Regions from separate parts of the Paenibacillus sp. FSL L8-0502 genome, predicted to be linked through region 3. Evidence: a T-box and tRNA genes for the amino acid it is inferred to sense, from the RefSeq annotation. Region 3 holds a T-box; the other regions hold tRNA genes.
The links. The T-box of region 3 lies ahead of argS (arginine--tRNA ligase). A T-box ahead of a tRNA ligase gene usually reads a tRNA of that ligase, here a tRNA-Arg.

Region 1: it encodes a tRNA-Arg, which carries the amino acid that the T-box ahead of argS (arginine--tRNA ligase) is inferred to sense. The anticodon was not compared.
Region 2: it encodes a tRNA-Arg, which carries the amino acid that the T-box ahead of argS (arginine--tRNA ligase) is inferred to sense. The anticodon was not compared.

The regions. Positions count from the first base shown of each region.
Region 1 is NZ_CP151958.1:4,352,772-4,363,263, forward strand. It holds gene lon (endopeptidase La) at 1-248, opposite strand, end outside; gene lonB (ATP-dependent protease LonB) at 359-2,086, opposite strand; gene ispG (flavodoxin-dependent (E)-4-hydroxy-3-methylbut-2-enyl-diphosphate synthase) at 2,305-3,423, opposite strand; gene clpX (ATP-dependent protease ATP-binding subunit ClpX) at 3,534-4,790, opposite strand; gene clpP (ATP-dependent Clp endopeptidase proteolytic subunit ClpP) at 4,803-5,393, opposite strand; gene tig (trigger factor) at 5,805-7,118, opposite strand; gene NSQ57_RS18945 (hypothetical protein) at 7,262-8,170, opposite strand; tRNA gene NSQ57_RS18950 (tRNA-Arg) at 8,428-8,501, shown strand; gene NSQ57_RS18955 (hypothetical protein) at 8,813-9,892, shown strand; gene NSQ57_RS18960 (exodeoxyribonuclease III) at 9,909-10,492, shown strand, end outside.
Region 2 is NZ_CP151958.1:204,561-215,052, reverse strand. It holds gene NSQ57_RS00950 (sugar-binding domain-containing protein) at 74-1,111, opposite strand; tRNA gene NSQ57_RS00945 (tRNA-Arg) at 1,367-1,441, shown strand; gene clpP (ATP-dependent Clp endopeptidase proteolytic subunit ClpP) at 1,652-2,248, shown strand; gene NSQ57_RS00935 (DUF4163 domain-containing protein) at 2,376-3,482, opposite strand; gene NSQ57_RS00930 (SIMPL domain-containing protein) at 3,724-4,485, opposite strand; gene NSQ57_RS00925 (HPr family phosphocarrier protein) at 4,757-5,026, opposite strand; gene whiA (DNA-binding protein WhiA) at 5,163-6,107, opposite strand; gene NSQ57_RS00915 (YvcK family protein) at 6,113-7,099, opposite strand; gene rapZ (RNase adapter RapZ) at 7,112-8,011, opposite strand; gene NSQ57_RS00905 (ROK family glucokinase) at 8,077-9,027, opposite strand; gene trxB (thioredoxin-disulfide reductase) at 9,320-10,273, opposite strand; gene NSQ57_RS00895 (tetratricopeptide repeat protein) at 10,313-10,492, opposite strand, start outside.
Region 3 is NZ_CP151958.1:2,242,037-2,252,528, reverse strand. It holds gene NSQ57_RS10245 (ABC transporter ATP-binding protein) at 1-1,152, shown strand, start outside; gene NSQ57_RS10240 (S-layer homology domain-containing protein) at 1,277-2,245, opposite strand; gene argS (arginine--tRNA ligase) at 2,508-4,238, opposite strand; T-box leader at 4,301-4,557, opposite strand; gene NSQ57_RS10230 (four-helix bundle copper-binding protein) at 4,635-4,964, opposite strand; gene NSQ57_RS10225 (MogA/MoaB family molybdenum cofactor biosynthesis protein) at 5,229-5,744, shown strand; gene NSQ57_RS10220 (nicotinate phosphoribosyltransferase) at 5,811-7,274, opposite strand; gene NSQ57_RS10215 (isochorismatase family cysteine hydrolase) at 7,393-7,959, opposite strand; gene NSQ57_RS10210 (NUDIX hydrolase) at 8,027-8,815, opposite strand; gene NSQ57_RS10205 (PaaI family thioesterase) at 8,881-9,303, opposite strand; gene NSQ57_RS10200 (YlbF family regulator) at 9,426-9,878, opposite strand; gene miaB (tRNA (N6-isopentenyl adenosine(37)-C2)-methylthiotransferase MiaB) at 9,959-10,492, opposite strand, start outside.

The DNA of each region.
Region 1 (10,492 bases), 2.1 Mb from region 3:
AGTTTGAGCATCTGGCGTACCTTGGCTACCGTGCCGACTCGAAAGATGTCCTCTTGTGTAGGTTCTTCAATATTTACTTCTGATTGAGAACACAGGAGAATCAAATTGTCTTCAACCATCGCTTTTTCCAAAGCCTTGACCGATTTTTCCCGGCCCACATCGAGATGCAGAACCATACTCGGGTAGACCAGAAGCCCTCTTAAAGGCAGCAAAGGAAAACGACGACCTTTTGTCTTGGTGGGTCCCATCGCTTTCGCACCTCCAGTGATTCTCAGGTTCCGGATTTTACAATCCTCAAGTTGTTATCTTTCATATTTTATCAAATGTTTTATGAAAAAACCAATGAAAGGGTGGTTCATCAGCAAGATCCTGTATCTGATATCGTCCCGTTATGCGTTCCATCAGCCTGTAACAAGGAAGATTGGGATGGGCGAAAAGTCTCAATTGGCGCATGTACAGGCGAATCCGACGTTATCTCTTCCCCGAACACATGTCGGAACACTTCGGTAACCGACTGTACGGGAATCACTTTTAAACCCTCAATGCTGTCAAAAAGAGCTTGCCAGTTGTCCTGCGGAATGATCACTTTTTTGGCTCCTGCCTGAAAAGCGGCTTCAACCTTGGCTAATACACCACCAATCGGTTTGACACGACCATGGATGCTAATTTCGCCAGTCATTGCAATTTCATGATCCACCGGAATTCCCCGCATCGCGGAAGCAATGGCTGTTGCCATCGCAATTCCTGCGGACGGGCCATCTACCGGCGTACCCCCAGGAAAATTGATATGCAAATCGTAATTCGACGGAGACAATCCGAGCGTACGCAAAACGGTTAGAACATTTTCTACAGAACCTTTAGCCATGCTCTTACGGCGCAGTGTACGGGACCCGCCTCCGATTTCTTCCTCATCCACAACCCCCGTAATATTATAGCTGCCCTTTCCCTCAGGAACCGGAACTGCTGTAACTTCAATTTCAAGCAGCATCCCCATGTTCGGGCCATATACAGCTAATCCGTTAACGAATCCGATTTGCGGCAAGCCTGGTATTTTTCGGTCAGGACGCGGTTGAATTTGACTACTGCCCGCTACCCATTCGACGTCGGAAGCATTGAGACATTCCCTTTTCTCGGTAAGTGCCAAACCAGCAGCCAGCTGGATCATATTGACCGCCTCCCGACCGTTCGTTGCGTAACGCTGTACAACTTCTACCGCCTCAGGACAAGGGCCAAAGCCTAGCTTGTGGACGGCATCCTCTGCAATACGAGCAATCTCCTGTGGCTGCAAGGCACGGAAATAAATCTCCATGCACCGGGAGCGAATCGCAGGTGGCAGTTCATGCGGCGAACGGGTCGTCGCACCCACCAAACGAAAATCGGCTGGCAAACCGTTTTGGAAAATATCGTGGATATAAGCAGGAGTATTCGAATCTTCCGAGTTGTAATACGCACTCTCCAAAAATACCTTGCGATCCTCCAGTACTTTCAAGAGTTTATTCATCTGCGTTGGATGCAGCTCACCAATCTCATCAATGAACAGCATCCCCCCATGCGCCTTCGTCACAGCTCCGGGTTTAGGTTGTGGGATACCCGCTACCCCCATCGCTCCTGCCCCTTGATAGATTGGATCATGCACTGAACCTATCAGCGGGTCCGCAATACCGCGCTCATCAAAGCGGGCCGTCGTAGCATCAATCTCCGTGAATTTGGCATCTCCCTTGAACGGAGAGGACAGATTCTTCTTAGCCTCTTCCAGCACCACGCGTGCAGCAGCTGTCTTCCCTACACCCGGCGGGCCATAAATAATGACATGCTGCGGATTCGCACTACATAACGCAGCCTTGAGCGCGCGCAGTCCATCCTTCTGACCCACGATATCCTGTAATGTGGCAGGACGTGTGCGTTCAGCCAACGGCTTGGTAAGTGAAATAGAACGCAATTTGCGTAGCTTATCCAATTCCTTGCGGGATTCCCGATCCACCGCACTACGGTTCGTTTTCTGGCTCCGCAGGAGGTTCCAGAAATACAGACCAATAACAATCCCGAAAAACATTTGCACCAATAACAAAATCATAGTCAAGTCCATCGTATTTCCTCCGTTTCTCATCTCAGCAATTTTAAAAATGCCGCTCTATGAAAAACAGTATTTCCTTTTCCGCGATAGCTAAACGGCGGTCTTTCAAAAGATCAGAGAGAAATACAAAAACACCGCGAAGAACAGTTCTGTAGCAGAGCTGCTCTCCACGGCGTTTAAATGATGACAATAGATTATGACTATGCCTCTTTATAATAACTGCTTTTTGCCTACACCTTCTCGGCGGTATGACGTTCTTCACGTCCAGGTATTTTCCCTGTTTCCTCATATGCTTTGACGATGATATCAATTTCTTTTTTCAATTCGTCCACCATATCAGCCTCAGGTACTTTGCGAATCATTTTTCCATAACGGAACAAAAGGCCTTCACCGCGCGCTCCGGCAATTCCAATATCAGCTTCCTTCGCTTCACCCGGGCCATTTACTGCACAACCCAGTACTGATACTTTAATCGGTACCTTGAGTTTTGCAATGTAGTCTTCTACCTCGTTGGCAATAGAGAACAGATCAATATCCAGACGTCCGCAAGTCGGACAAGAAATCAATGTAGCTGCGTTTGTGATTAATCCAAACGTCTTGAGCAACTCACGAGCTACCTTCACTTCTTCCACCGGATCAGCACTAAGTGAAATACGCATTGTGGAGCCGATGCCTGATGCTAGCAAAGCGCCCATACCTGCCGCGCTTTTAACTGTACCCGTAAAGAGTGTACCCGCTTCGGTAATACCCAGATGGAGCGGATACTTAATAATTTCAGCGGCCTTCGTATAAGCAGCAATCGCCATAGGAACATCAGACGCCTTCAGTGACACGATAATGTCATGGAAATCAAGTTCTTCCAGTATCCCGATATGATACAGCGCACTTTCTACCATCGCTTCTGGCGTAGGGTAGCCATACTTATCAAGTAAATGCTGTTCCAATGACCCGGCATTCACACCAATTCGAATCGGAATCCCTTTTTCCTTACATGCCTTCACGACAGCTTCTACTTTTTCACGTCGTCCTATGTTACCTGGATTAATGCGAACTTTATCAATCCCATTTTCAATTGCCAGTAGAGCCAGCTTGTGATTAAAGTGAATATCTGCAACTAGCGGAATATGAATCCGTTTTTTAATTTCCTTAATGGCTGCGGCAGCTTCCTCATTGTTGACGGTAACCCGCACCAGTTGACATCCGGCTTCTTCCAAGCGAAGAATCTCGGCTACAGTTGCTTCCACATCTGCTGTTTTAGTTGTACACATGCTTTGGATGATGACTTCATTGCTGCCGCCAATCGTCAGATTCCCGACTTTAACGGGACGTGTGTCTTGTCTTAAGAACATGTACTTTTCTCTCCCATTAACGCCAAACCTCCACCCCTTAAAACCTCATACAGGTTTAGTGAAGTGGAGATCCGGCTTCTCATGTTTTAGAGATCGCGAAGTATCAATCCTTAGGCGCTCTCTTCTTGTTTTTTATCCTTATCTGTACCACCGAGTTCCGGTGCGATTTTGTCTTTTACAACCTGCTCATTGATGACGCAAGTAGTCACATCCTCACGGGAAGGAACCTCATACATTACGTCCAGCATAATACCTTCGATGATCGCACGAAGGCCACGGGCACCCGTGTTACGCTTGATCGCTTCACGAGCAATGGCTTCCAGAGCATCTTGCTTAAACTCCAGTTGCACATTATCCAGCTCAAGCAGCTTCTGGTATTGCTTGGTTAACGCATTTTTCGGTTCGGACAGAATACGAACCAATGTGTTCTCATCAAGCGGCTCCAGCGTAGAAATTACTGGCAAGCGTCCTACAAATTCCGGTATCAGACCGAATTTCAAAAGATCCTCAGGCAATACCATTGAAGTATATTCGCCTGGTTTCAGGTCTTTTTGTTCGCTGGTAGCGTTGAAGCCGATAACCTTTTTACCGATACGGCGTTTGATCATTTGCTCCAGACCATCAAAGGCACCACCGCAAATGAACAGGATATTCGTGGTGTCAATTTGAATAAACTCTTGATGTGGATGCTTGCGACCGCCTTGAGGTGGTACAGAAGCAACCGTGCCTTCCAAAATTTTAAGCAACGCCTGCTGTACACCTTCACCCGAAACGTCACGCGTAATGGACGGGTTTTCGGATTTGCGGGCTACTTTATCAATTTCGTCAATGTAGATAATGCCGCGTTCGGCTTTTTCTACATCATAATCGGCAGCTTGAATCAGTTTCAGCAAAATATTTTCAACGTCTTCACCCACATAACCTGCTTCCGTAAGGGAAGTGGCATCTGCGATAGCAAAAGGAACGTTCAAAATTTTAGCCATGGTTTGCGCAAGCAACGTTTTACCCGAACCTGTAGGTCCAAGCATCAAGATGTTACTTTTTTGCAGTTCCACATCATCAATTTTGTTTTGAGTATTAATTCGTTTGTAGTGATTATATACCGCTACAGACAACGATTTTTTCGCTTGATCCTGACCAATAACATATTGGTCCAGAATGTCACGGATTTGCATTGGTTTCGGAATGTCTTTCAGATCTACTTCTTCTTCATGACCCAATTCCTCTTCTACAATCTCCGTACACAACTCAATGCATTCGTCACATATATATACGCCCGGTCCGGCAACAAGCTTGCGAACCTGATCCTGAGATTTACCGCAGAAAGAACATTTCAATTGTCCTTTTTCATCATTAAATTTAAACATAGAGCCACCCCTTTACAGATTAATCGGTTTAGACAGCACCTGGTCAATGATACCGTATGCTTTTGCCTCTTCCGCTTCCATGAAGAAATCCCGGTCAGTATCACGTTCGATTTTTTCGAGGGGCTGACCCGTACGCTCTACATAGATTTGATTCAGCTTAGCACGTGTTTTGATAATCCAGTCCGCATGAATCAGCATATCGGAGGCTTGCCCCTGAATGCCACCAAGTGGCTGATGAATCATGACTTCACTATTGGTAAGCGCGTATCTCTTACCTGGCGCACCCGCTGTTAGCAGCAACGAACCCATACTTGCAGCCATGCCTACACAGATCGTCGATACGTCCGGCTTAATGAATTGCATTGTATCATATATACCCATGCCCGCAGTTACAGAACCGCCTGGCGAGTTAATGTACAAATTAATATCCTTCTCTGGATCTTCCGCAGAAAGGAACAATAGCTGTGCAATGACGAGATTGGCGACATCGTCATCAATCGGGCCACTTAGGAAAATAATACGATCCTTAAGCAACCGCGAGTAAATATCGTAAGATCGTTCTCCTCGATTCGTTTGTTCCACAACCATAGGGACGAGACTCATCACGACCAACCTCTTTTCTTTATTAAAATGAACACCTGTATTCATCCGCTTCCTTATGTCCCATTAAAACGGAAGCAGCAAGCATGAAACGTGAACACCTTACAAAATATTTTAACATGTTCAGAGTCTCGTGTCATATTTGCATGCGCTCATATATGCAGTGCGGGCTATTTACAGTACACTCTGCCGAGACCTTCTCATATTTAACCATGTTTCGTATGTATGTGCAAATATACGGTAGTGACTTATGTAAAACAAGAAAACGCGACTCACAGCACTTTCCATAAACGACTAAAATTTGGGTTATCAAAGGTAAAAATAAGGCACGTAACTTTCACTACGTGCCTTATCCCTATCTAATTACTACGTTTCAGCTTGTTACAGCATACTCCGTATATTTTATCGTCTGAATTACTCAGCAGCTTCAACTGGCGCTTCTACTTCTTTGCTGTTTTCCACCAACAAAGCAATGGTTTTGCGCAGTGAAATTTCTTCTTTCAGGTTAGCGAACGAGCCGTTACCTTCCAGAATGCTACGGATTTCTTCAACTGAACGTTTGTAAGCTTCAGCCATGTTTTTCAGTTCTTCATCAATTTCCGCTTCGGAAACTTCGATGTTTTCTGCTTTAGCCACTTGCTCCAGCACGAGGTTGTTACGTACGCGCTTCTCAGCATCAGCTTTCATTTGCTCTTCCAGGTCTTCCTTGCTTTGACCAGAGAATCCAAGGAACATTTCAAGGTTCATACCTTGGCTACGCAAACGGTTGTCGAAATCGCGAACCATGTTTTGCACTTCGCTCTTCACCATTGCTTCAGGAATGTCGATTGTTGCATTCTCAGCAACCTTCTCCACTACAGCACCCTCGCGAGCTGCTTTAGCTTCGTTTTCCTTACGATCCAACAATTGCTTTTTCAAGTCTTCCTTGAATTCAGCCAGTGTGTCAAATTCGCTTACATCTTTAGCAAATTCATCGTCCAGCTCAGGAAGAACTTTGCGTTTCAGTTCGTGAACTTTCACTTTGAATACCGCTTGTTTGCCAGCGAGGTCAGCAGAATGGTAGTTCTCAGGGAACGTTACTTCAACGTCCTTGGAATCGCCAGTGTGCAAACCAACCACTTGCTCTTCAAAACCAGGGATGAATGTGTTAGATCCCAGTTCCAAAGAATACTTCTCAGCTTGTCCGCCTTCGAATGGTACACCGTCCACGGAACCGTCGAAGTCAATAATAGCTGTATCACCGGATTGAGCAGCATCTTCATCAACGACAACCAGTTCAGCATGACGTTGTTGCAGGCGCTCCAGTTCTTGAGCCAGTTCTTCGTCGCTTACTTCGAGTTTGCTTACAGGCACTTCTACGCCTTTGTAATCGCCCAAAGTCACTTCAGGTTTAACAGTAACCTTTGCTTTGAACTTGAAAGATTCGCCTTTAGCAAATTGATCAATTTCAACGTCAGGGCTGTCAACCGGGAAGATGTCCGTTTGCTCTACAGCTTGGCTGTAAGCTTCTGGCAACAGGATGTCAATTGCATCTTGGTACAGACTTTCAATACCATAGCGTTTTTCAAAGATAGGACGTGGTACTTTACCTTTACGGAATCCTGGTACACTTACTTGTTTTGCCACTTTATTAAAAGCTTTGTCGAGTGCAGCGGCTACACGATCCGCGTCAACCTCAACTTCAAGAACCCCAAGGTTCTTCTCTATTTTCTCCCAAGTTGCTTTCATTTTATGCTTTCCCCTCCAACAAAATCTTCACTTAGTTTTCATTACAATCAACGCACACAAAATAACCACTATAGTATATCTAACATTACTGTCTTTTTCAAGAGCAGCCCTTTGAATGCTTCACAGGTAAACGTTTCCGGTCACTAAGGAGTGTGCATTCCCGCCGCTACGAATAGTCGCATCGACCGATACGCCTGCTCAAAACGGAAGCGCAACGCATCTGTAATACCATATATAGCACGGGTTTCTTCCTCATTATTATTACCGTTCAAACTTTCCGAAACGGTCTGATGGAGTGCTGCAGCCCAAATATCCGGCATTCCGTCCTCTTCCACCAACATGGATCTATAATCATTCGTACCGTATACTGCCATCACAAACTGTGACCACAACTCCTGTGCAAAATAGAATAGTGTAGGCTCGTGCACCTCAGTCTGATCAGCCACCCGTTCCAAAATACGCATAATCGACTCTGGAAAATCACCAGGCTGTAACGGAACCGTTTCAATGTCGATTTCCGCTTGTTCATCACCCCGTCTGATTTCTATCGTCCCTTCCATTCCGCGTCGTCGCATTGTCTGTAGAACACGGAATTGAAGTAAAGGATGGATTTCCCGGTCCGTAATCCAGCGAAGCAAGGCATCGTCGATTTCTGGCAGTTCCAAATAGGACAACTGCTCCAACGCTAAAATCGTCTGTTCGGATAAGGGTTCATCCATAGCCATCCGCAACAGCTTGTTGCCGTAGCCCGCATCCTGCTCCTGCTTAAAGCGTGCATGACGGCGAGCTAACTCTACTTCACTGACCTCTTCTTCCACAGCGTCCGTTACCGCCCCGCTGTCAGCGTACTGTGGAAATGCAGCTTCCAGCCATTGTAATAGAGCGTTCCATTCATCGTATTGCTTCTGCTCCTGTCCCTGACACTGCATTAAAAAACGCAGCATCGCCATCGCCTCTCCGTAACGTTCGTTTTCAAGCATCACGGTAAGTTGGATTTGATAATAGTCCAGTGTCTTCGGAAACAATACAATATTATTTTCTTTTGTCGTCACCTTGGAGTCCTTTATTCAAGGCACCCCCTCTCCTTCACAAGCTCAAGTATTTGTAGATTATATGAGAAACAGTAGCCGAAGTCCAACCACTCGTCTTACACATATTCACCTGTATTCTAACATACCCTTTTATAAGGCAAAAAAAACTACGTCTACTCAGAATTTATGCTGTATAAAGCCTAAATAAGCGATATATGCAAAATAAGACTTGAATTTCTTTTATCCATATGATATATTAATATTCGCTTGAATTTTATGTCCCAGTAGCTCAGCTGGATAGAGCAACGGCCTTCTAAGCCGTCGGTCGGGGGTTCGAATCCCTCCTGGGACGTCATAACAAGAAGCTTCCATAATGGAGGCTTTTTTTGTTCTCATGAAATAACTCACAGGGGAACGTCGGCCCATCGGCATCGTTAGCCTATACTTCGCAATCAACCATAGGGAGAGTATCTCTCTTGATAAATTACATCAAAAAAAGCTTCCGCAAGGGAGCTTTTTTTGATGATAAATAATGTAGAAAGAATAGTCTGCCACGCTACTTTAGGCGCTGGTTTCAAGTCACTACTCTTTCAATAAAACGCAGATATTGCTATCATCTATCATGTTACACCATTTTGAAGTAAAGGAGGTTGGCTGACTCCCTTGACTACGAATAAACTCCAAAAGTCGCGGGAAATTCATCGTTTTGTTGCCACTTTGCTTTCTATATTAGGTACTGGATTGGGTATGTTTTATCTCGCCATTCCTTCCTATATGATTGGAGGAGCGGCTCTGATCATCACACAGGGAATTCTGATCTATTTTACATTATTTTCTCTCGGATACCTGCTTATTATTTCGGGACCGCTGGCCATTATTCTCCACATTTTAGGCATTATTTTTACAATACGATCTTTTCAAATTACAAGCAATGTGGGTAGCGCGCCGACAAGTGCATCGTTGCCTTCCAAATGGCGCATGTTGCTCAGTCTCACTGTGGGAGCTACACTTCTACTTCTTGCAGTCACAATGAAATACGTAGATATTATAGAACCTTTTACACAAACAGGTGAAAATAAACGCAACGTAGCCGCAGAATCAGAGCAATATCTGGAGCAGAAATACGGAGAGGACTTTCAAATTCAAAATATTAGCTATCATAGTATTCCCTTCACTGAATATACCATGGAGGCGATCTCTAATCGTCATCCTTCCGTCCTCTTTAACATGACCAAGCGTCCTTATGAGGATGTCCCATTTAGAGAAAAATATCTTAACGCCCTTTGGGAGAGCCAACTGGACATGAAGCTCAAACCTGTTATACAGAAGCTATACAATGATGCAGCCGCTGTTCATTCTGGGGTGCAAGAAGGGGAAACAGATAAAATGATCAAAGAATACGACGATTTTAAACTGAATCCCGAAGCGGTCGGCGATCAATATATTCGTATAATTGTATTCGAGGATCTAACTGACTCAGGATTGTCATTGGAAAAAGAACGGGTATTACAAACTGCAAAAGTTCTCAAAACAGTGTTGGCCGGAAATAAAGCCTCATTAGACATCGAATACTTCCCTTCGGCTATGAATACCAACCGAAACCTTAAGGCAATAGAACTAAACGATTATATGTTTGGTCAGGACCATTTTGATGAAAAGACCTATGAAGTCAAGATAGAAGACATTTATAAGCTTATGTCAACAAAGGATATACAAATCACATCGCTTGACCGCGTGAAGTAGCAAGGAGATTAATCAAATGAAATTAATATCTTGGAATGTAAATGGCTTAAGAGCCTGTGTGACCAAAGGGTTTTATACTTATTTAAAAGAAACGAATGCCGATATTTTTTGCGTACAGGAAACGAAGCTTCAAGAAGGGCAGATCCTCATGGAGAACATGGAGGAATACACACAATACTGGAATTATGCTGAGAAAAAAGGATATTCCGGCACGGCTATTTTCACCAAAATCAAGCCGCTCTCTGTGCATTATGGACTTGAAGAAAATGAAGAACCGGAGGGCCGAACCATCACTTTGGAATTCGAAAAATTTTATCTCGTCAATGTGTACACACCAAATACCAAACGGGACTTATCCCGACTGCCCTACAGACTGGAATGGGAAGACCGTTTTCGCAGCTACCTGCAACAACTGGATGCTTTGAAGCCTGTCATCGTGTGTGGAGACTTGAACGTAGCTCATCAGGAGATCGATCTCAAAAACGCCAAAGCTAACTACGGAAATGCCGGTTTTACGCCTGAGGAACGGGAACGCATGTCACAGCTGCTAGACGCCGGATTTATAGATACCTTCAGAACCTTTTATCCTGACCGGACGGA
Region 2 (10,492 bases), 2.0 Mb from region 3:
CGTTTAGTTTAGTTTTATATATTCAAGACAGACCCGAAAGCCTGTCAAGACAACACGATTCATAAATCCTATATTAATCATTTAAATAACGACTTACAATCTCAACAGCAGCGCCTTCGTCGGTGACCAGAATGTCTTCTTGCCCGAAACGCAGTACCGCATGAATAGCGGCCGCCTTGTTCTTGCCTCCAGCTACACCTAGAACCGTATCGGTACGCCTAATGTCCTCCAATCGGAGTCCAAGCGTCAGCATTCTGTGAACAACGACGCCATCTTCGTTAAAATAATAACCAAACGATTCGGCTACCGCCCCTTCACTGCTGATCTGGGCAAAGGTTTCGGGATCAAGTTTACGTCTATGTGCCATCGCTATGGCGTTGCCTATCCCGTGAATGATGATACGACTCTCGCGAATCAGGCTCAATATATCCTGAATGTTCGTATCTTCAAGCAAGGAGTTGTAAGCATGATTGCTGAGCAAATCCGGTACATGGAGCAGACGGTATTGAGCGCCGACCTTGCGAGCCATTGTGGAAGCAATTGTGTTGGCCTGCATTTCCATGCTTTCTCCCAAACCCCCGCGTGCCGGTACAAACCACCCACCCTTAAGGGGGCCATTAGAAGGCAATGCCAGTTGTTCCGCCACGTCTGCAATCGTCGTGCCACCTGTTACAGCGACCACATCCTCGTCGTCCATAACACTTAGCAACGCTTTTGCTCCAGCGCGCCCCAGCTCCTGCTTTGTTAACGGAGAAACATCCGAATCCCCTGGAACGACAACCACCTTCCTCAAACCATAGGCTTGACGAATCTGGTCCTCCAATTGGGACAGGCCGAACAAGTTATTCGCAATCGGCTCCAGCTGTTCCAGCAGATCCAGTCCTGCTTTGCTCACCTTCATGCCTACACTCTCAATCTCAATTAGCCCCTGAGCTTTAAGAAGATCGGTTTCGGCGCGCAACACGCGCTCGGTCATGTTCAGTGAAGCTGCCAGTGTTCTGCGTCCAACAACATCGGACAGCATAATCTGATGCAGGATCGTGTACCTTTTTTTCAAAACATCCATGAGGTCGGGCAGAAGCTGCTTCTGTATTTCTAATATCTTTCGCATGCTTTCCACTCCCGCACACTTCTAAGTTCTGTCTCTAACTGGTCTTAAAACGTCCCGGGATAACTTTTTAAGTCCCACGTATATCTTAACCAATATTTGCTCCATATGCAAGTCTATCTGAACCTATATTTCTCAACCATTTGTCTGAATATGCGCATTTAATAAAAGCTTGCAATTCACTGCTGTATATCATATAATCATCTTTGTTTCCAATTAGCTGTTTAATTAGTTAGTTGTTTGCATTGAATCAACTATGCGCCCGTGGTCCAACGGATATGACGTAGGCCTCCGGAGCCTGAGATCGAGGTTCGATTCCTCGCGGGCGCGCCATTTTAAATGAACGCTTAAATGCTTCTATATAATGTTTTAACCAATAAGAGCGCTGAGGGCTCTTTTTTTTAATCATTAGTTTGACTTTCTTTGACTTTTTGTTTGAAATTGTTTATCATGTGGTTAATACGGTAACAGTTTATAAATAAGGGACGTGTACTCGGCATGTCCACCAAATCCACTAACGATATTTAAGGGAGGTTTTTTGACGTGAGCTATGTTCCTATGGTAGTAGAACAAAGTAACCGCGGCGAACGCGCCTATGACATTTATTCCAGACTGTTAAAGGATCGCATTATTTTGTTAGGCTCGGACGTCAATGACGTTGTAGCCAACTCTATAATTGCGCAAATGCTGTTTTTGGCTGCCGAAGATCCTGAAAAAGATATTCACTTGTATATTAACAGTCCTGGCGGTTCCATTACAGCTGGTATGGCCATTTTCGATACGATGCAATACATTAAACCTGATGTATCTACGATTTGTGTAGGTATGGCGGCTTCCATGGGCGCGTTCTTGCTGAATGCAGGCGCCAAAGGTAAACGTTTCGCTTTGCCAAACAGTGAAATTATGATTCACCAACCTCTGGGTGGTGCACAAGGCCAGGCAACGGATATCGAAATCCGCGCACGCCGCATTCTGAAAATGCGTGATAAACTGAACCGCATTCTCGCAGATCGCACAGGCCAACCACTGGAACGTATTGAAAAAGATACAGACCGTGACTACTTCATGTCTGCTGATGATGCCAAAGAATACGGTATTATTGATAAAGTGCTAACTAGCTCCTCTCCAGAAGGTGTATAAGAGAAAAAATTTGCCTCTCGATAGCTGGTAAATGAAAAAGCTGCTCCGGATGTTATTATCCGGTAGGCAGCTTTTTTGCTTTATTGTTTTTTAGAGTATAGACAGTCCAACTTACTCATTTCTACTATTAAATCTGTCCCGCAAAAGGCTTTCCGCCTTGAGGCAGCAGTTGACCGAACGAGTAGGTAAACTCCGGAATTCCATACGCGTATGGCGCATAATCATACAAATCAAACACGATTGTTACTCCACTGTTCGTCACATAAAAATTCTGATCTGCCGCCAACTCTTTAAATTTACCGAATCCTTCACCAGCCTGAAGCGCATCGATTTTTTTCTTCAAATCAGCATTGAGGAACTTTTTGTAATTTGGATTCGCCTTCAATACGTCAGACAACTGCAGCAGTTTACCATCAGCGAGCGAGAACGTATATCCTTTACGTACCGTCATTCCATGTGCGCCACCCATATACGAGTAATCCTGCATAATCACACTTAGAATACCGTCCTTGTTATAGGCAATTGCAAAATCATTTTCGAAATCATACGGTCTTTCTGTTGTAGCCTCTCCCTCAGCCACCATCTTTTTGCCTGCTGCCAATATACCCTCTGCATGCTTTTTAAGCACATGGTTAATGGCCTGCTCTGCCTCAGGATTCAGCTGGCTGCCGCTGATTTGCGGATACTTAACTTTGTAAGATACCTTCGCATTACTCGAAGCTGGAAGTGTTTGAGACGCAATTGTGATCGGGTTTAGCTGACTTTTACTTAGCGTTACTGTCTTCTGAGCTGCGTTCCATTGAGCATCTATGCCTAGATAGTCTTTCAACAGACTCATAGGAATGTATAGCTTCCCAGCGATCTGTTTGGCATCCATACTACGTGTATTGATTCCATTGACGTTGACGTAGGCATCCGAGGAAGAAGCCATAATGTAAAGTTTATTGTACCCGCTACCTACGGTATATGTCGTTGCTTTCGCATCATAGCTTACTGGAATCCCCAAGCTGTCACGCAGTGCGGCCACCGGAATCATTGTACTCCCGTTCACTTGAACACCTTTAGCGGGCAACGTTTTACCATTCCATTGGATAGTGATTCCTGGTTGCTGTGTTGCCGCTTGCTGCTGTTTAATCGATGCTGCCTGGATATATGAAACGGGAACAGCTGCGACTCCTGCTAAAATCCCTGCTGCCAGCAGTGCTGAACCCCATTTTTTCGTATGCTTATTCATATTAAGTATTCCTCCTGTTATTATTTCTGTATTGTCTATGTGTAAATAATCACTTTACTTATTATATCTATACCCCATTGTATGTAGTTTACAATCTGTACACTCCCCGATTTCAATCTGTACACCTAGTAACCCTTAGCTATGACAGACTCATTACAAAAAGGTTTCGGTATACAAAAAAAGCCAGCAAGCCAGCCTGCGCATGATGCAGGCCGCTTGTGGCTTCGTTTGATGATCTATATTAGTTCATTTCGTATTGAGCCGACACCTGAACTTTCACTGTTACTTGCCCCGATTGTATCTCTGTCCCGCTACCTGCTAAATCCATGAGCGATTTTGACATGGCATTTTCACGTTGTGTAAAGACTTGTGCTTCTCCGCCATCTACCGTCACATTCACAAGAGCACCTAATCCGCGTTTGGCCGCTTTAGCTACAGCACTAGCTTTAGATTGTGCGCTTCCCAATGCTTTAGTAATGGCTTCTTCCTCATAAGTCGAAGGATCTTCCACGGAAAAACGAATATTATCTACGTTATTGGCTCCGGACTTGGTCGCCTCATCCAACAACTGACCTATTTTATCCAAATCGCGGTATTTAACGGAAATTGTATGGTTGGCAGTGTAGCCTTTGAGCTTCTGCCCTTCTTTTTCGTTATAGGTGTAGTTAGGCTGTACATAAAACTGGCTGGTCTGAATGTCATCTCCGCTGATGCTCCACTTTTCTTTCAGCAGTTGTGTAACCTTGTTCAATTTTGTAGCATTAGCTTTTTGAGCAGCGGCTGCCGTATTCCCTTCCGATTGTACACCGATAGAGAGATAAGCAATATTGGGCTTTGCCAATACTTCCCCGCTTCCAGTCACATTAATTACACCGTTTACCGTCGAAGCTGTTGACGCAGCATAAGCACGATCTGCCCCTGTCCATAATCCTCCTGCTACTCCCCCTGCTATTAATGCACCTGTGAGAACTGCTGTGGCTACTGTTTTTGTCCAAAGTCTCATTGAATTCAACCTCTTTCTAGTAAATGTTTGTACCTTCCAGACGGAAAAGACGGAAAAAGGTTGCAGCCAAGCGTACAAATTTCCGAAACAGAGCATGACCACGAGGATTTTCATTATTTATAGTTTGAACTTAATACGGCCTCTATATCCAATAAATCCACAATAAAACAGTTAGCTGAGGAGTGTTCGAAGGATTTTTTTCTGGATATAAAAAAAGCCCCAAAGGGGCTTTTCACTAAGATCATACACTATATTACAAGCAATTCTTTGTTTATTGATTTTCCAGCTCTACCTTACTAACCAGACTTACTAAAGCGTTTACAGCCTGTTCGGCATCCGCACCTTCAGCACTAATATTGATTTCAGTACCTGTGCTGATGGCAAGACTCATAATACCCATGATGCTCTTGGCATTAACCTTTTTGTCATCTTTTTCCACAAAAATCTCAGATGAATATTTATTCGCTTCCTGTACGAACAACGCAGCAGGTCTGGCGTGCAGTCCTGTTTTCAAACGTACGACTACCGGATGTTTTGACATGTCAGCTTACCCCCTCATCAAATAAATCTGGACACTACTTACTCCATTTTATTTATCACATTATAACATTAACCCGGGACAGACACTAGAAAAAAAACTAAAAAAACTGGGGCTAAAAGCCCCACCAACATTCTTTTTACGGAATCAGGCCATTTTCGCCCCTGATTTTGTCAGCCATCTCATCAATTTTGCGAAGCCGATGATTTACACCCGATTTACTCACGACCCCTTTGAGCATTTCCCCGACTTCTTTCAAATTCAAATCGGGATGAGCGAGCCGAACTTCTGCCACTTCACGCAGTTTATCCGGCAAGGTCTCCAAGCCAACTTCTCTCTCCAGCAACTTAATATTCTCAATTTGCCGGACAGCAGCTCCAATTGTCTTGTTCAAATTAGCCGTTTCACAATTGACAATACGATTCACGGAATTGCGCATATCGCGCATAATGCGTACATCTTCAAATTTGAACAAGGCTTGATGCGCCCCAATGATGCTAAGCAGCTCAATGATCTTCTCGCCTTCCTTGATGTAGAGAATAAAACCCTTTTTTCGCTCAATACAGCGAGCATTTAGATGAAACTCATTCGCAAGATCAACGAGTGCCTGACAATGCTCCTCATACATCGAAGAAATTTCAAGGTGGTAAGATGATCCTTCAGGATTGTTGACAGAGCCACCTGCCATAAAGGCGCCCCGTAAATAAGCTCTCTTACAACAGTTTTTCCGAACAATATCCCGATTAATCCCGTCAGTGAACAAGAAACCTTCTGAGACGATATAAAGATCCTTTAGCAGTTGTTGCACATCATTAGGAATACGGACAATGTACACATTATTTTTTTTCAAGCGCATTTTTTTCCGTACAAGCAGTTCGATATGAAGTTGAAAATGCTTCTTGATCAAGGAGTAAATCCGCCTTGCAATCGCGGCATTTTCTGTGGACACGTCCAATATCACCCTTTTATTCGACAGTTGTACGGATCCGAGCATACGTATGAGCGCAGATAGTTCCGCTTTCTCACAGCAGGACTGGCTTTCAATCATCGTAAGCTCTTTTTTCGTTTGTGCCGCAAAGGACAAGGGACTCACCTCCTTCTTAATATCCAGTTTTGTACCAATTGGTAAATATGCTGGCTCAATTTGTCTGCATCATGCCGTAAATACGTGCGGAACAGAACTAATGTATCTGCCACCACTTTATATCCCCGGTCGGTCAGCTCGCCCATGTCTACTTGAACTGGCTTGGCTCCCTGCTCGGCATACATTTCCTGTACTTGGGGTGGAATTTCTCCGTTATTTACAATGACATAGTCGAAGAGATGATGCCCTACATGCTCAAAAATAGCTTGCAGATGGTCTCCTACTGTATAGCCATCGGTTTCACCAGGCTGGGTCATAACGTTACAGACAAATATTTTGATAGCGTCTGATTTCACTACAGCTTCAGCGAGTTTAGGTACAAGCAAATTCGGTAATATGCTGGTATATAGACTGCCGGGGCCAATCAAAATCGCATCAGCTTCATTAATGGCCTCTACAGCCTCAGGCAACGGCTCCACGTGAGTCGGTTCAAGAAAGACGCGTTTGATTCGTCCGCCCGCTTCTGGGATCTTGGACTCTCCGGTAATCACCGTGCCATCCTCCATTTCGGCGCTTAGCACAACGCCTTCCTCGGCTGCTGGCAGCACACGTCCCCGGACAGCAAATACACGGCTAAGCTCACGCACCGCCGTTACAAAATCTCCCGATATATCGGTCATCGCTGCTAAAATCAGATTGCCCAGACTATGGCCTGACAATCCTGATCCCGCACCGAAACGGTATTTCAGCATATCTGACATCACTGGTTCCACGTCAGCCAAGGCAGTCAGCACATTGCGAATATCCCCTGGGGGGGGCATCTGCAGCTCACTGCGCAAAATCCCGGAACTTCCGCCATCGTCAGCGACTGTAACAATAGCCGTAATATCTAGCGGCTTTTGCTTTAAGCCCCGCAGCATGACGGACAAGCCGGTTCCGCCGCCCATAACAACTATACGTGGGCGCTCCCGTTGTGATCCGGTCTCTTTCATGATTTCACCTCATTAATGCCGGTCCCGATCAGCATCCCGATGCGAAACAGAAACAGATTCTGTCTCGCTGGCACCCAGCATTTTTCCTAAATACTCCGATATTGCAACAGAACGATGCTTACCGCCAGTACAGCCAATGCCGATAATGACCTGGCTTTTGCCTTCTTTGCGATATTGCGGAATCAAAAAGTGTAACATATCCAGCAACTTGGTCAAGAATGCCTGAGTCTCGGGCCATTTCATGACATAATCATATACATCGCTATCCTGTCCAGTGTGGGGACGTAGTTGATCCACATAGTGGGGATTAGGCAGGAAGCGCACATCGAATATAAGATCGGCATCAATGGGAATACCATACTTGAAGCCAAAAGAAGTAATGTTCACGGAAAGCATACTGCTCTCCAGATGAGAAAATCGTGAAATAATCCTTGCCTTTAAAGTTGCAGGCTTCATCACACTTGTGTCAATAACCTGTGTAGCCGAGCTTTTTAGTTCTTCCAACATCTTGCGCTCCAACCGAATCCCATCCAAAGGCATACCGTCTGGAGCCAGCGGATGACGTCTACGACTTTCCTTATACCGCTGTACGAGAACGCCATCATTCGCATTTAAGAATAAAATTTCACAATGAATCGTAAAATGATCTTTAATATAATTCAACGATTCCGACAAGGCAGTGAAAAATTCTCGTCCGCGTAAATCAATGACGAGTGCAACCTTGCCTATTTTACCATTAGACTGCTCAATCAACTCTGCAAATTTGGGAATCAGTACAGGGGGCAAATTATCAACACAGAAGAAGCCCAAGTCTTCCAGGCTCTGAACCGCAATGGTCTTCCCTGCGCCTGACATCCCCGTAATAATAATGAGCGTTGCCCACGGCGCAGCATTTTTTAGGTTATCTGTCATATGGACTTCCCTCTCCTTTTGCTTCTTCGCTCTATGCCAGTACCCGTATTATCAGTAACCTGTGGTCAGGAGCGTAGCAGCAACCCTGCAGCCCCTACAACACCCGCGTCATTGCCTAACACCGCTGGTACGATATATACACCTTTTTGAAGCGGTTCAGGTGCCAGCTTGGCGTATACGCGACGCATCTCTTCAAACAAAAAGTCGCCTGCTTTAGAAACACCGCCGCCTATAATAAACAACTCTGGATTAAGCACAGCGGCAACCGCTGCCATGGATTTCCCCAAATAAAAGGCAGCCCGGTTCACGATACGCAGTGCGACTTCATCCCCGGCTTTAGCAGCATCAAATACTTCCTTGGCGGCAATTTGATCCTCCAGCGCCAGAGAGGTCCGGTCGCCACGTTCCACAGCATCCTTGGCCATACGAATGATGCCTGTTGCAGAAGATACAGTTTCCAAGCAACCCATTTTGCCGCATCCACACTGAATTGCCTCCAGATCAGGTACGACGCTGATATGACCAATTTCCCCGGCCATGCCTGAAGAACCTTGGTATATTCTACCGTTTATAATAATACCGCCACCTACTCCTGTTCCCAGGGTATAGCATACGCAGTTTTCGATGCCTTTGCCTGCACCAGCCCAAGCCTCACCTAGCGCAGCAACATTCGCATCATTGTCTATTTTCACAGGCTTGCCAATCCGGTTCTCTAGGAGCGCACGGATCGGTACGTCACGAAAGCCAATATTAGGAGCGAGGACAATAATACCATCACGAACATTCGTAAAACCTGCAACGCCTGCACCGACACCCTTGAGTTGATCCCACTCATAAGGAGATTCCTCAACAATGTGCCGCACATATTTTTCGATATTACCAATGACAACATCTACACCTTTATCGGTTTCGGTTGGTCCCTCGTATGTGTGCAAAAGCTGTCCGTTCTCATTACAAATGCCTACTTTAATCGCTGTACCGCCCAAATCGACACCCACATAGATACTTTCAGACATGTTCCAAGCCACCTTTATGTTTACTTAAAAACCTGGTATGAAATATATGCTTATAATTCCTACTTCATAATAGTAATCCTACGTTCCAACTATAATTGAAGCCCTCGTTACGGTCAAGGACACTTCCTTGTTGAAAAGTGTACGATTAGAGGAACTTTTAACCTTATGCACCCATAAAAAGGAGAAAGCCCGTGCAAACGCAGCAGGCTTTCTCTTCCTGAACAAAAGATGTGGCATAACAGAGGTTTCCTTCGCTCTCCCGTTAGCCTTTTTGTGTACTATAGACACGCTTTTATTGATCCAGTGTTTCGCTCCAGTCGTGAACAGCACTGCCTTCGAGATATTTCTCGCAGTCCATAGCCGCCATACAGCCCGTTCCCGCAGCCGTAATCGCTTGACGGTAACGATTATCCTGTACGTCCCCACAGGCAAAAACTCCGGGGATGTTCGTTTCCGTTGTGCCTGGCTTCACTACAATATAGCCGTGTTCATCCGTATGGATTTGTCCGTTCAGGAAACCTGTATTCGGTGTATGCCCGATGGCTACGAACACGCCATCTACCTCAATCAGCTCATCCTGATTGGTCTCATTATTGTGTACCTTCAAACCCTTTAAACCAGATTCTCCCGTCACAACTTCCAGAGGAGTCCGGTTTAATGCCCAATGTACTTTTTCGTTCTCACGCGCGCGATCTTGCATAATTTTGGATGCCCGCAACTCATCGCGACGATGGACCAAGGTTACACTGGAAGCAAAACGGGTCAAGAAGCTCGCTTCCTCCATGGCTGAATCGCCACCGCCAACCACGACAATCTTTTTCCCGCGGAAAAAGAAGCCATCGCAAGTTGCGCAAGTGCTGACTCCGCGACCTACATTGTCCTGCTCACCCGGAATACCAAGATATTTGGCGGACGCACCTGTAGCAATAATGACCGACTCCGCCTCAATGATGCCTTTACCCTCTACCTTCACTTTAAAAGGACGTTTGCTAAAATCCACTTCCTCTACCCAACCGGAAGTAAATTCAGCGCCAAAACGTTCAGCCTGCTTGCGCATATTATCCATCAGTTCAGGCCCGAGGATACCTTGCTCAAAACCCGGAAAATTTTCAATTTCGGTCGTTGTAGTAAGCTGCCCACCGGGCTGCATCCCTTCAATGATCAGCGGATTCATGTTAGCACGTGCCAAATAAATAGCCGCTGTGTAGCCTGCAGGACCTGTACCAATAATTATGGATTTATACATACGTTTGTTGCCTCCTTTAAGTGATGTTTGGAGCAGGTCTCAGACCTGCTTTTTAAACGTGGAGAGCGGCTGCTTCAGCTTCTGTTTGATACCACACACGCTGTCAATCTGGCGTGCATAGCGGCTTACGGTCGATACGGAAATACCATAGCGATCGGCTACTTCCTGATAGGTGACTGAATGATGATGCATTTTGGCAGTCAAATATTCCAGCGCCGC
Region 3 (10,492 bases):
CAAACGCAGCAAGAGTTTGAAGAATTGAATGATGACTACATGAAGCATCAGAATAAAATGTTGAATTTGAACGCCTTCACTTCGCACAATTTAGTCAACGTGTTGAGAAATCTCGCCTTTGCCGTCGTGTTGTGGTATTTCGGATCTGAGGCGCTCGGAACGACAGGTAGTGCTGTTTCACTAGGCGTATTGTATGCCTTCGTCGATGTGCTGGGACGACTGTTCCAACCTATGACGGGTATGGTCAACCAACTCGCCGTACTGGATACTTCCATCGTATCCTCAGGACGCGTATTTGAGTTGATGGACGAAACTGGAGAGCCAGTGACGGATGGCACGATGCCGCGCTACAAAGGTCAGGTGGAGTTTAACGACGTTTCCTTTGCCTACAAAAAGGATGATGTACTTAAGCATATCTCCTTTACAGCACAGCCCGGCCAAACAGTTGCCCTTGTCGGACATACCGGATCAGGCAAAAGTTCGATTATCAACCTGCTATTCCGGTTCTATGATCCGCAAAAAGGAACGATCACCATTGACGGAACGTCTGTCAAAGACATCCCTAAGCAATGGCTTCGCCATCATATGGGTATTGTTCTTCAAGATCCATATTTGTTCACAGGTACGGTAGCCTCCAATGTGAGTCTCGGAGACAGCCGAATCACGAGAGAACAGGTGAATAAAGCGCTGCATGATGTTGGAGCTGACAAATTGCTGGCCCATTTGCCGCAAGGATTCGATGAGCCCGTTATTGAGAAAGGTAGCACCTTATCAGCCGGACAACGCCAGCTTATTTCCTTCGCTCGTGCACTAGCCTTTGATCCCGCAATTTTAATTCTGGATGAAGCTACTGCCAATATTGACACCGAAACAGAAGCGCTCATCCAATCCGCTCTTGAGGTACTTAAGAAGGGACGTACGACCTTTATCATTGCTCACCGTTTGTCCACCATTCGCAGTGCGGACCAAATTTTGGTGCTGCATCGGGGTGAAATTGTTGAACGGGGTAGCCATGACGAGCTTATGGCCCAAGGCGGGCGTTACTTCCAAATGTATCAGCTCCAGTCGGGAACAGTTGCAACAGAATCCGATTCAATCTCTGCTACGCCTCCTGCGCAAAATGACTTACTTACTGGCAAAGTCAGCATTTAAAGCTAGAATAGCCCTATTGCTTAGGGCTAACGATGAACATTTGGCATGAAAAAACCAGCAAGTCTCCCCCACAAATTGGAGGCTCGCTGGTTTTATTTATATCTATAACGTATGGCTTGTAATTTTATTTAGCTACAGACGTGCCCGTTCCTGTGGGCGGAAGCACTGTTCCATCTACTGCTTTAAGCGTAACCTTATACTTACTGTCTACCATTGTACTTGTGTGGGTATCCGTAATGACCTGAATATTCATTTCCCCTGGCTTTGGACTAGTCAACTTGTAGTAAATTACTGCATTTGTATCATCTACGTAGTCGATGTGATCCACTTCAATGCCGTAACCTGGATTAGGTGCCTGCAAACGAGTAATTGTCACTTTGTTCTGCTGGTCATTCGCCTTCTCTATACTCATACTAATGTTATTTTGTTGACCCGGATCTGCAGGCTCAACCGGATTTTCAGGAGTGGATTCAACTGGTTTATGATTTTGCACAAATTCGGATGCGTTATAGACCATTTCTGCTGCCTCCATCCGGGTTACTTTACGATCCGGGTTAAAGTTGCTCTGTTCGTCCAATTTTGCAATTTTGGTCAACAGTAGGAATTGAATTGCTGCGTTTGATTCCTGATCTAGTTTTTTGCCATCCGCTACATTAATGTACATACGGACAGTTGGATATTCACCCGTTGCACTCACTGCTTTATACAGAATATTAGCAAATTGTTCTCTTGTCATACGAGTGCTTGGATCAATATCTGGTGACAAAGGGATTTGGTGTTGGGCTGCAATCCGATAGGACTGAGCATACCATGCGGAAGCCGGAATGTTTGCAAAGGAACCCGTTGTGAAATCAGGCATCACCTGAAGATCCATTGCACGAACAACCAAGTGTACTCCTTGTGCATACGTGAGCGTTTGATCCGGTGCAAATTTATCCTTGGTTATTCCTTGAATAATTCCTTTGTCCTGAAGTGAGTTTACGATCTTCTCCTGTTCAGCTCCCTTTATATCCAGAAAAGCAGAAGCCGACGTAGCCACTGCCAATGAGCAGACGACAAGCAGGGCAGCTGTCACACTTTTGTTCTTTTTCATGAGATACACCTCCATGTTTACTTTGCTTCTACACTTACCGACGCAATAGAATCATCAAATGTTTCAAATATACACAAATTGGTTGCAAAACGGTGGAATTCCTGCGATTAGTGTACCCGTCTAACTCTTTTCTGCTCACAACATTTATGCATACCCAAAAGTGGCTGCAACAGATTAATCTTTTACAGTATTCCTTTAGAAGAGCCAAGTATGGGTAGCAGTCATCCCGCCAGCAAAAACTCGCTCCCTTCGTTCGCTTTGCTTACATCCGATTCGGTGCTTTCAGACCAAGAAGTTGCAGCGCGCATGCCAGAATATCCGCAGTTTGTTCCGCCAACTGAATACGCCATTGTCCACCATCGACAATCCTTTCCTTGGCGTAAAACCGGTTAAACGCCTGGGCCGTATCCAATGCAAATCTCGCAATTACCGAAGGCTCTAGTTGGCGAGCCGCACGTATCAGTTGCCCGTGATAGCGACCCAATTGCTTAAGCAGCGCCCAACCTGCGTCACCCAATATTTCATCCGATACGTCATTTAAATCACGAGAATGGCTATCTTGGACAAGGTCATTGTAGCTAGGGTTAGTGTTAACATCAACATCGGCGCGAGCGTGAGCTTTCTCCAGAAGGCTGCGTATGCGCGCATGAGTATACTGCACATAAGGCCCGGTCTCGCCTTCAAAGGTCAGCGCCTCCTCCAACGAAAAGTCCACTTCATTCAGCCGGTTGTTTTTTAAATCACCAAAAATAATCGCCCCAATTCCAACGTTCTCCGCTATTGCCTGTTGTTCCTGTAAACCAGGGTTCTTCTGAGTAATGATGCCTTGAGCACGCGCTACAGCTTCATCCAGCACCTCCTCCAGCTTCACAACCTTGCCACGTCTTGTGGACATTTTCTTACCCGCAAACCGCATTAATCCAAACGGCACATGCTCACATTGCTCCGCCCATGCCTCCCCTGCATGCTTCAGCACCGCAAACACCTGCTGGAAATGCAACTTCTGTTCTCCACCAACGACGTACAGCAACCGATCAGCCTTCATCACTTCATGACGATAAATCGCTGTTGCCAGATCACGTGTCGGATAAATGGTGGTTCCATCCTTTTTCAGAATAAGACACGGAGGCAGTTCCTCGTCTTCCAGGCGAACTACGAGCGCCCCATCACTTTCCTCCAACAATCCTTTTGCTCTTAATTGATCAATAACTGCCTGCATCTTATCATTGTAAAAACTTTCTCCCAGCACATGGTCAAATGTAATGTTTAGACGCTGGTACATACGATCAAATTCACCCAGACTGATTTCAACAAAAAACTCCCATAGTTGTTGAGCCTCAGCATCCCCATGTTCCAAACGTCGGAACCACTCGCGCCCTTCATCCTCCAAAGTCGGATCATGCTCGGCTTCCTGATGAAAACGCACATATAGCTTTAGCGATTCACCAATCGGATCATGTTGTAACTGCTCCTCATTTCCCCATCTTTTATAGGCCGCAATTTGCTTACCAAACTGTGTTCCCCAATCCCCAAGATGATTCACACTAATAGGTACATAGCCTGTTTCACCAAGTATGCGATACAAGGTAGCACCGATAACCGTAGAGCGAAGATGACCGATACCAAACGGTTTGGCAATATTAGGCGAGGACATATCAATAACTACCCGCTGCCCGTTCCCGATATTAGGCCTGAGGAAATCAGCCTTGCTCAATTCAGCAAGCATAAGCGGAATATGAACCGATCGATCCAAGGTTATGTTTACATAGGCACCCGATGCTGAAGCGGTTAAACCTTCTTTATGGCCTACTAGTTCCGCCAATTCCAGTGCAATGTGCTGCGGAGACTTTCGAAACTTTTTAGCCAGCACAAAACACGGAAACGCCATATCTCCCCATTCAGGCTGCGGAGGCACCTCAAATAAAGATAAAATTTCTTTCTCCTCCAAGCCCGTATGGGCTAATATCGCTTGAGCAGCAATCCTCATTAACATGATGATCTCTCTCCTTCTTTTTATAGAATCTAACAAAAAAAGCCCCCGCCTCTTGAAATCATTCAAGAGACGAGAACTTCAATATCCCGCGGTACCACTCTTCGTAAATCGGTTGTGCAGCTAAAGCTAACTACACAAATCGCGATTTCACTCCAATGACTAATAACGGTGTCTGCCGGGCTGATCTACTAGAAGTTCTGCTCGTTGGATCAACCGTCTCCCGGGTGCGCTTCACATCGGATCTCATACCGGCTTCCACCTCTTCCGGCTCGCTGTAATGATATGGCTTCGCTGCTACTCTCCCGTTCCATGACGTTAATTCCAATCATTATACAAACCTATTCAGTAGAAAGCAACCTTTTATTTCCTCTTCAGGCACTAGTTCCATATATGTAATTACACTGCCACCAATTGGCGGCAGGCCTGAACGCAACGACGGCAGGCTTCTGCACAATGTTTGCAATGATCATGGGAATGCTTGCTGCATTCAGCAGCACATACCTCACAGGCCTTGGCGCACAGCTCACAGATTTGCTCGGCAAAATCCGTTCCACGCTGCAGCATTTGGGCAGCAAATCCGCATATTTCTGCACATTCCCTACTCACTCGAATACATTCACGCAGCATAGCTAAATCATATTCCTTCAAACTCGCTACATAACATACATTGCAAGCGTTCATACATTCCAGGCAAGCATCCACGCATTGTTGGTATGAATGATTCATATTACATTACCTCCCAGTTGTTGACCCTGCTGTACTATTACCCGCTGTCCTTTGAGGTTAATCATTTGATGTGCGCGCTTTCAATAATAAAACAAAACAATATAATCCCGACTTATGTAAGGAAGTGTACTATATTCCAGTGTGCAAATGCAAGGATATTAATCACATAGATTTTTAGCCCCTGTTTCTGACTTGCATACGCTCAGTCATTGCTCTATTGTAAAAAGTGTATGTCTAACCACCGATCAAGGAGTGAACATTTTAATGAATATGTCTTCTGTAGAGGAACACCGTCAGGAATCCCCCCAACAAGTGAATTGCATGGTCGTGACTGTCTCGGACACACGCACCGTGGAAACAGATACTGGGGGACGACTGCTCATGGATCTACTAGAAACCAATGGATATACAGTTGTTCGATATGTCATCGTCAAGGATGACTACGAAGGTATTCAGCAGTTAGTATCCGAAGCAGCGGCACAGGATGACATCGAGGCTGTTCTTTTGACAGGTGGTACCGGTATTTCTCCACGTGATACTACATATGAAGCTGTCTCTTCTCTACTGGATAAGGAACTACCTGGCTTTGGGGAAATCTTCCGTTATTTAAGCTTTGCTGAGGACATTGGTTCAGCAGCTATCTTAAGCCGGGCTGTAGCTGGCACTGTGGGCCAGACAGCTGTATTTTCTATGCCTGGCTCACGCGGAGCCGTTCGTTTGGCAATGGAACGCATTATTGTCCCTGAGCTACGACATGTGATGAGAGAAATTTATAAATAAGCTCCTATTTCCTACATGCTCCAACACAAAGAGGCACCCCATGCATTCATGAGGTGCCTCTTCCAACTATTCTTTTTCTTCAACTTCGGGCTGCATATAGCTGTCGATCAGCTTTTGCTTTAGCTCCCATACCTTCTCGCTCAGATTTACACGATAAATTTCAGGGTTCAGCTTCCGCAAATATTCTGGCCAGAACAGTTTCAACTGTGAAGTATGGTAGGCACGAATTTCATCCAGCTCGGGAAGCTCATATACCTTCTGTCCATTTATAAAAATAGGCTCAAGCATCGGCACGGCTTCGTAATTTTCTACATACTTCTTCATATACGGATGCAAAGGGTTAAACAGCTTCAGGCGCTTACCATTACGCGGACGCTCTTCATCCGGAAAAGAAATATAATCGGCTACAGCTCTCCCTTTCTTCTTATCCACAATGCGATATACATCCTTTTTGCCTGGTGTGGATACTTTTTCTGGATTCCCCGAGATCTTGATCGTCGGCAACATTTCGCCATCCACTTCACGTTCAACCAGCTTGTATACCCCGCCGAGCGATGGTTGATCTGAAGCCGTAATAAGCTGTGTTCCTACACCCCATACATCAATACGTGCCCCTTGGGCTTTCAGGTTAAAAATCGTATTTTCATCCAAATCATTGGAAGCTACAATTTGTACGTAATCTAATCCTTCAGCATCGAGCATTTCTCGTGCCTGAATGGATAGATAAGCCAAGTCACCGCTATCCAGACGGATTGCATTCATACGCTTGCCCTGACTCTCCAGCATTTTTGCTGTCCGAATCGCATGAGGAACCCCGCTTTCCAGCGTGTCAAAGGTGTCTACCAGCAGTGTAACCTGATCTGGCAATACCTTCGCATACACGTCAAACGCCTCCTGCTCCGTCATAAAGGTCTGCACCCATGAATGTGCATGTGTCCCCTTCGTCGGGATTCCAAAATGTTCGCCTGCCAGCATATTAGAAGTCGCGTCAAAACCAGCCACATAAGCTGCTCGTGCTCCCCAAATCGCTGCATCTGCTTCCTGCGCACGCCGTGTTCCAAATTCGAGCAGTGTATCATCACTTGCCACCTGCTTGATGCGCGATGCCTTTGTCGCAATAAGTGTCTGATAGTTCATAAAATTCAGCAATGCCGTTTCGACAAGCTGCGTTTCCATAATCGTTCCTTCAACACGGACCAGAGGCTCGTTGGGAAAAACAAGGGCCCCTTCTTTCATCGAATGGACCGTTCCACCAAACTTAAACTGGCGAAGCGCCTCCATGAACATGGGATCGTACTTCTCCTCCTGTTCAGACAGGTAGCGAATGTCCTCTTCTGTAAACCGCAAATTTGCAATATAATTCACAATGCGTTCCAGACCCGCGAACACGGCATATCCATTACCAAAAGGGAGTTTACGAAAATACGCCTCGAACACAGCTTTACGCTGGTGACTTCCGTTCACCCAGTGGGCGTACATCATATTAATCTGATATTTATCTGTATGTAATGCGAGGCTCGTTGACTGCATTGTAATCATCCTCTCTGACTGTCTCCAGGTTTGTGGCGCTACCGCCTCATCTGCCCAGATTCAGCAATATCCGGCTCCATTTTGTTATCGGACATTGGTACACAATCGTTAAGTTATTTTACTTCTTCTGGCGTAAAACCGTATCCTCAGCCGATCGTACCGCGGCTCCAAGACTTCCCTCAAAATGACCCAAAGCCCAATCATGTCCAGCTTGATTAAAGCTCGCCACAGCGTCCTTGTATACAGTAATAGCAAAACCTTTGTTATAAGCATCTACAGCCGTATGCAGTACACATATATCCGTACACACACCAATCAGATGAACTTCCACAATACCACGTTCACGCAGCCTGAGTTCCAGATCTGTGCCCGCAAAAGCACTGTACCGTGTTTTATCCAACCAGTAGATAAGATCACTTTGTTGCTCATAGAGGCTATGGAGCTTGCCATACAAATGTCGTCCGTTGGTTCCACGTATATTATGTGGAGGAAACAGCTTGCTCTCCGGGTGATAAAGGTCGTTCTCCTCATGCAAATCCACAGCCATGACGACAAAGTCCCCTTGATCTACATATGCCTGCGTAATTGCTGCGATCCGTTCATCCAACTCAATCGCAGGTTGTCCTACAGGCAAACTACCGTCCACAAAATCTTTCGTGTAATCAATCACAATTAGTGCTTGCATCGTACGGTCAGCTCCTTATCCTCAAAGTGAAATTGTACGTTCTATGCGTGACCTATTACATTAGACGTTACGTGTAGATAGATAAACGCGGTACTCTGTCACTAAAACGGTACAACTGTGCCGGTCTTTGTGAATACTGGTTGGAACTGAGCGGTTTGCCGTTCTCATCACGCACCTCTTCCAGAATTCCCTGTCTGCTACGAGTCGATGTTATTTTGCGAATAAAGTTTGGCTCTTCGAAGTCCGGTACGACACTCTGTATCACCTGATATAATTCACCCAGTGTAAAATGTAGCGGTAAAAACTGTTTGGCGATCGTCGTCTGAAGCATCTGCAACTGAATTTTGCGATAAGCATCTACTATGATATCCCGGTGATCGAATGCCAGCTCCAATTCCTCCAACGCTTCGCGGATTGTGAATAGCCCCACCTCGGAAGCATCATCGGCCGCCTGACGCTGTTCCAACATCCATTCTTCTACCAGCGCAAAAAATGCATGCGATATGATCCAGCCGCGCGGATCACGTCCCGGTCCACTATATACACCCAAATACTCCAGATGCCCGCCGTCCACACCCGTTTCCTCTAACAGTTCCCGCTTGGCAGCTCCATACATGGATTCATCTTCCTGACAAAACCCTCCAGGCAACGCCCAGCGTCCTGCAAACGGCCAACTGCGGCGCTTGATGAGCATCACTTTCAGCTCCCGAATCGGCAATGTCTTTGTTACCGTCTTGCGCTCCCGCTTCGTTAAGGTAAACATAACGATATCCGCCGGAGCTCCATCTGGAGTGCGGTATTTCTTAATGTTATACGACGCCTTTTGCGCCTCTTCGTTTATACGATTGCTATCCATTGGCATCACCATATTATATCGTTTTGATAAATTCATTATGACATAATAAAAATTTTTGTCAAGCGTCAGGCCTTACCTGAATCACTTGCTTGTGTACGTAATACTCGGAAGGTTGCTGTAGATGTAGACCCAAGTGTGCCTTCACTATCCCTTACTTCCGCCTCAGTGGTTATAGTCCGACCTCCCTGATGAAGAATCCGCGCCCTAACCTCCAGTCGGCCTTGCCTCATGGCTGACAAGAAATGAACATTCAGGTTCGTCGTTACACATGGATCCATATTTCGTGAAGCCATACTGACCATCCCCATCGCCTGATCCATCAATGAAGTAAGCACACCCCCATGGACAATACCCATCACATTGGTATGCTCTTGTTTGGCTTCCAAAGCGATCTGTACCTCGTTTGCATCAGCTGCAATCAGCTCACACCCTAAATACTCCCAAAAAGTATTATTTTCGCCCTCTAGCATCTTACCGAACTTATCCATTCCCTTGCTTCCATCCCTTCTATGTTGTCCCATTTCTCTTGATGTCTTATAAATATATACGATGGCAAATTGCTTTCGAAAAAAAGGCGTGGAAGCTACGCCTCCACACCATAAATTTCATTCTAATCACTGCAATTCGACGAGGAAGTACTTTTTCCCTCTTCAACGTTCACCTTCTCAGCAACGGTATCACGAATCGCCATGATCACCATTTGCAGTAGCTCATTAATTTCCACCTGACTCTGCTGAAACTCCGTTACAATTGGAATACCATCAAGTTCTTCCTGTAGCTCCTGTAGCTCGGCCTCTATTTTGGCAATCATTTTTTGATTTTTTAAGGATTCAAATGCAACAATTTCCTTTTGCTTCTTTTTCATCGTTGCAATCAGTTGCTGAATGCGCCCATGATCCTGAATCTTTTCTTCTGCTTTCCGGAATACCTGTACTTCCTCACTGCTACCCAAAATACCTGCTAATTCTTTGGCTTTTGCCAATATCATTTCGCGATTGACCAAATGATCATGCTGGCGCGCCGCCGATTGAAGTTCTGTTTGTTGCAACCGCTCCTCTGTCATTGTCCATCGCTCCTTTTCTCACTTAGACGGCCCTGCACACAACCTTACTCAGACCGCATGCAACCCGCTAGAATATTCTTTTATCCGTTAACTGCTACAGCCGTTTCAACCAGATCACCTTTGATGTAAAAGGTCATAGGTTCCGTAATTTTCACTTGAACAAAGGAACCAATCAGGTCCTGAGAACCCTCAAAATGTACAAGCTTATTGGAACGGGTCCGACCGGCAAGCACTTTGCTGTCATTTTTGCTCTCGCCTTCCACCAACACTTCAACCACTTCGCCACGCAATCGACTATTAAAGCGAAGGCTGTTTTGGTTCACCGCAATGTTCAGACGCCGGAGACGCTCTTTTTTGACCGACATAGGCACATTATCTTCCATCGAAGCAGCTGGCGTACCTTCACGTGGTGAATAAATGAATGTGTAGGCAAAGTCATAGCCGACCTCGCGCACCAAAGATAGAGTATCTTCAAACTGCTCGTCTGTTTCGCCCGGGAAACCTACAATGATATCCGTTGTCAGAGAAACATGCGGAACAGCTGCTTTAATCTTCGCTGCCAGTTCCAGAACACGCTCACGGGTATATTTTCGGTTCATTTTCTTCAATATATC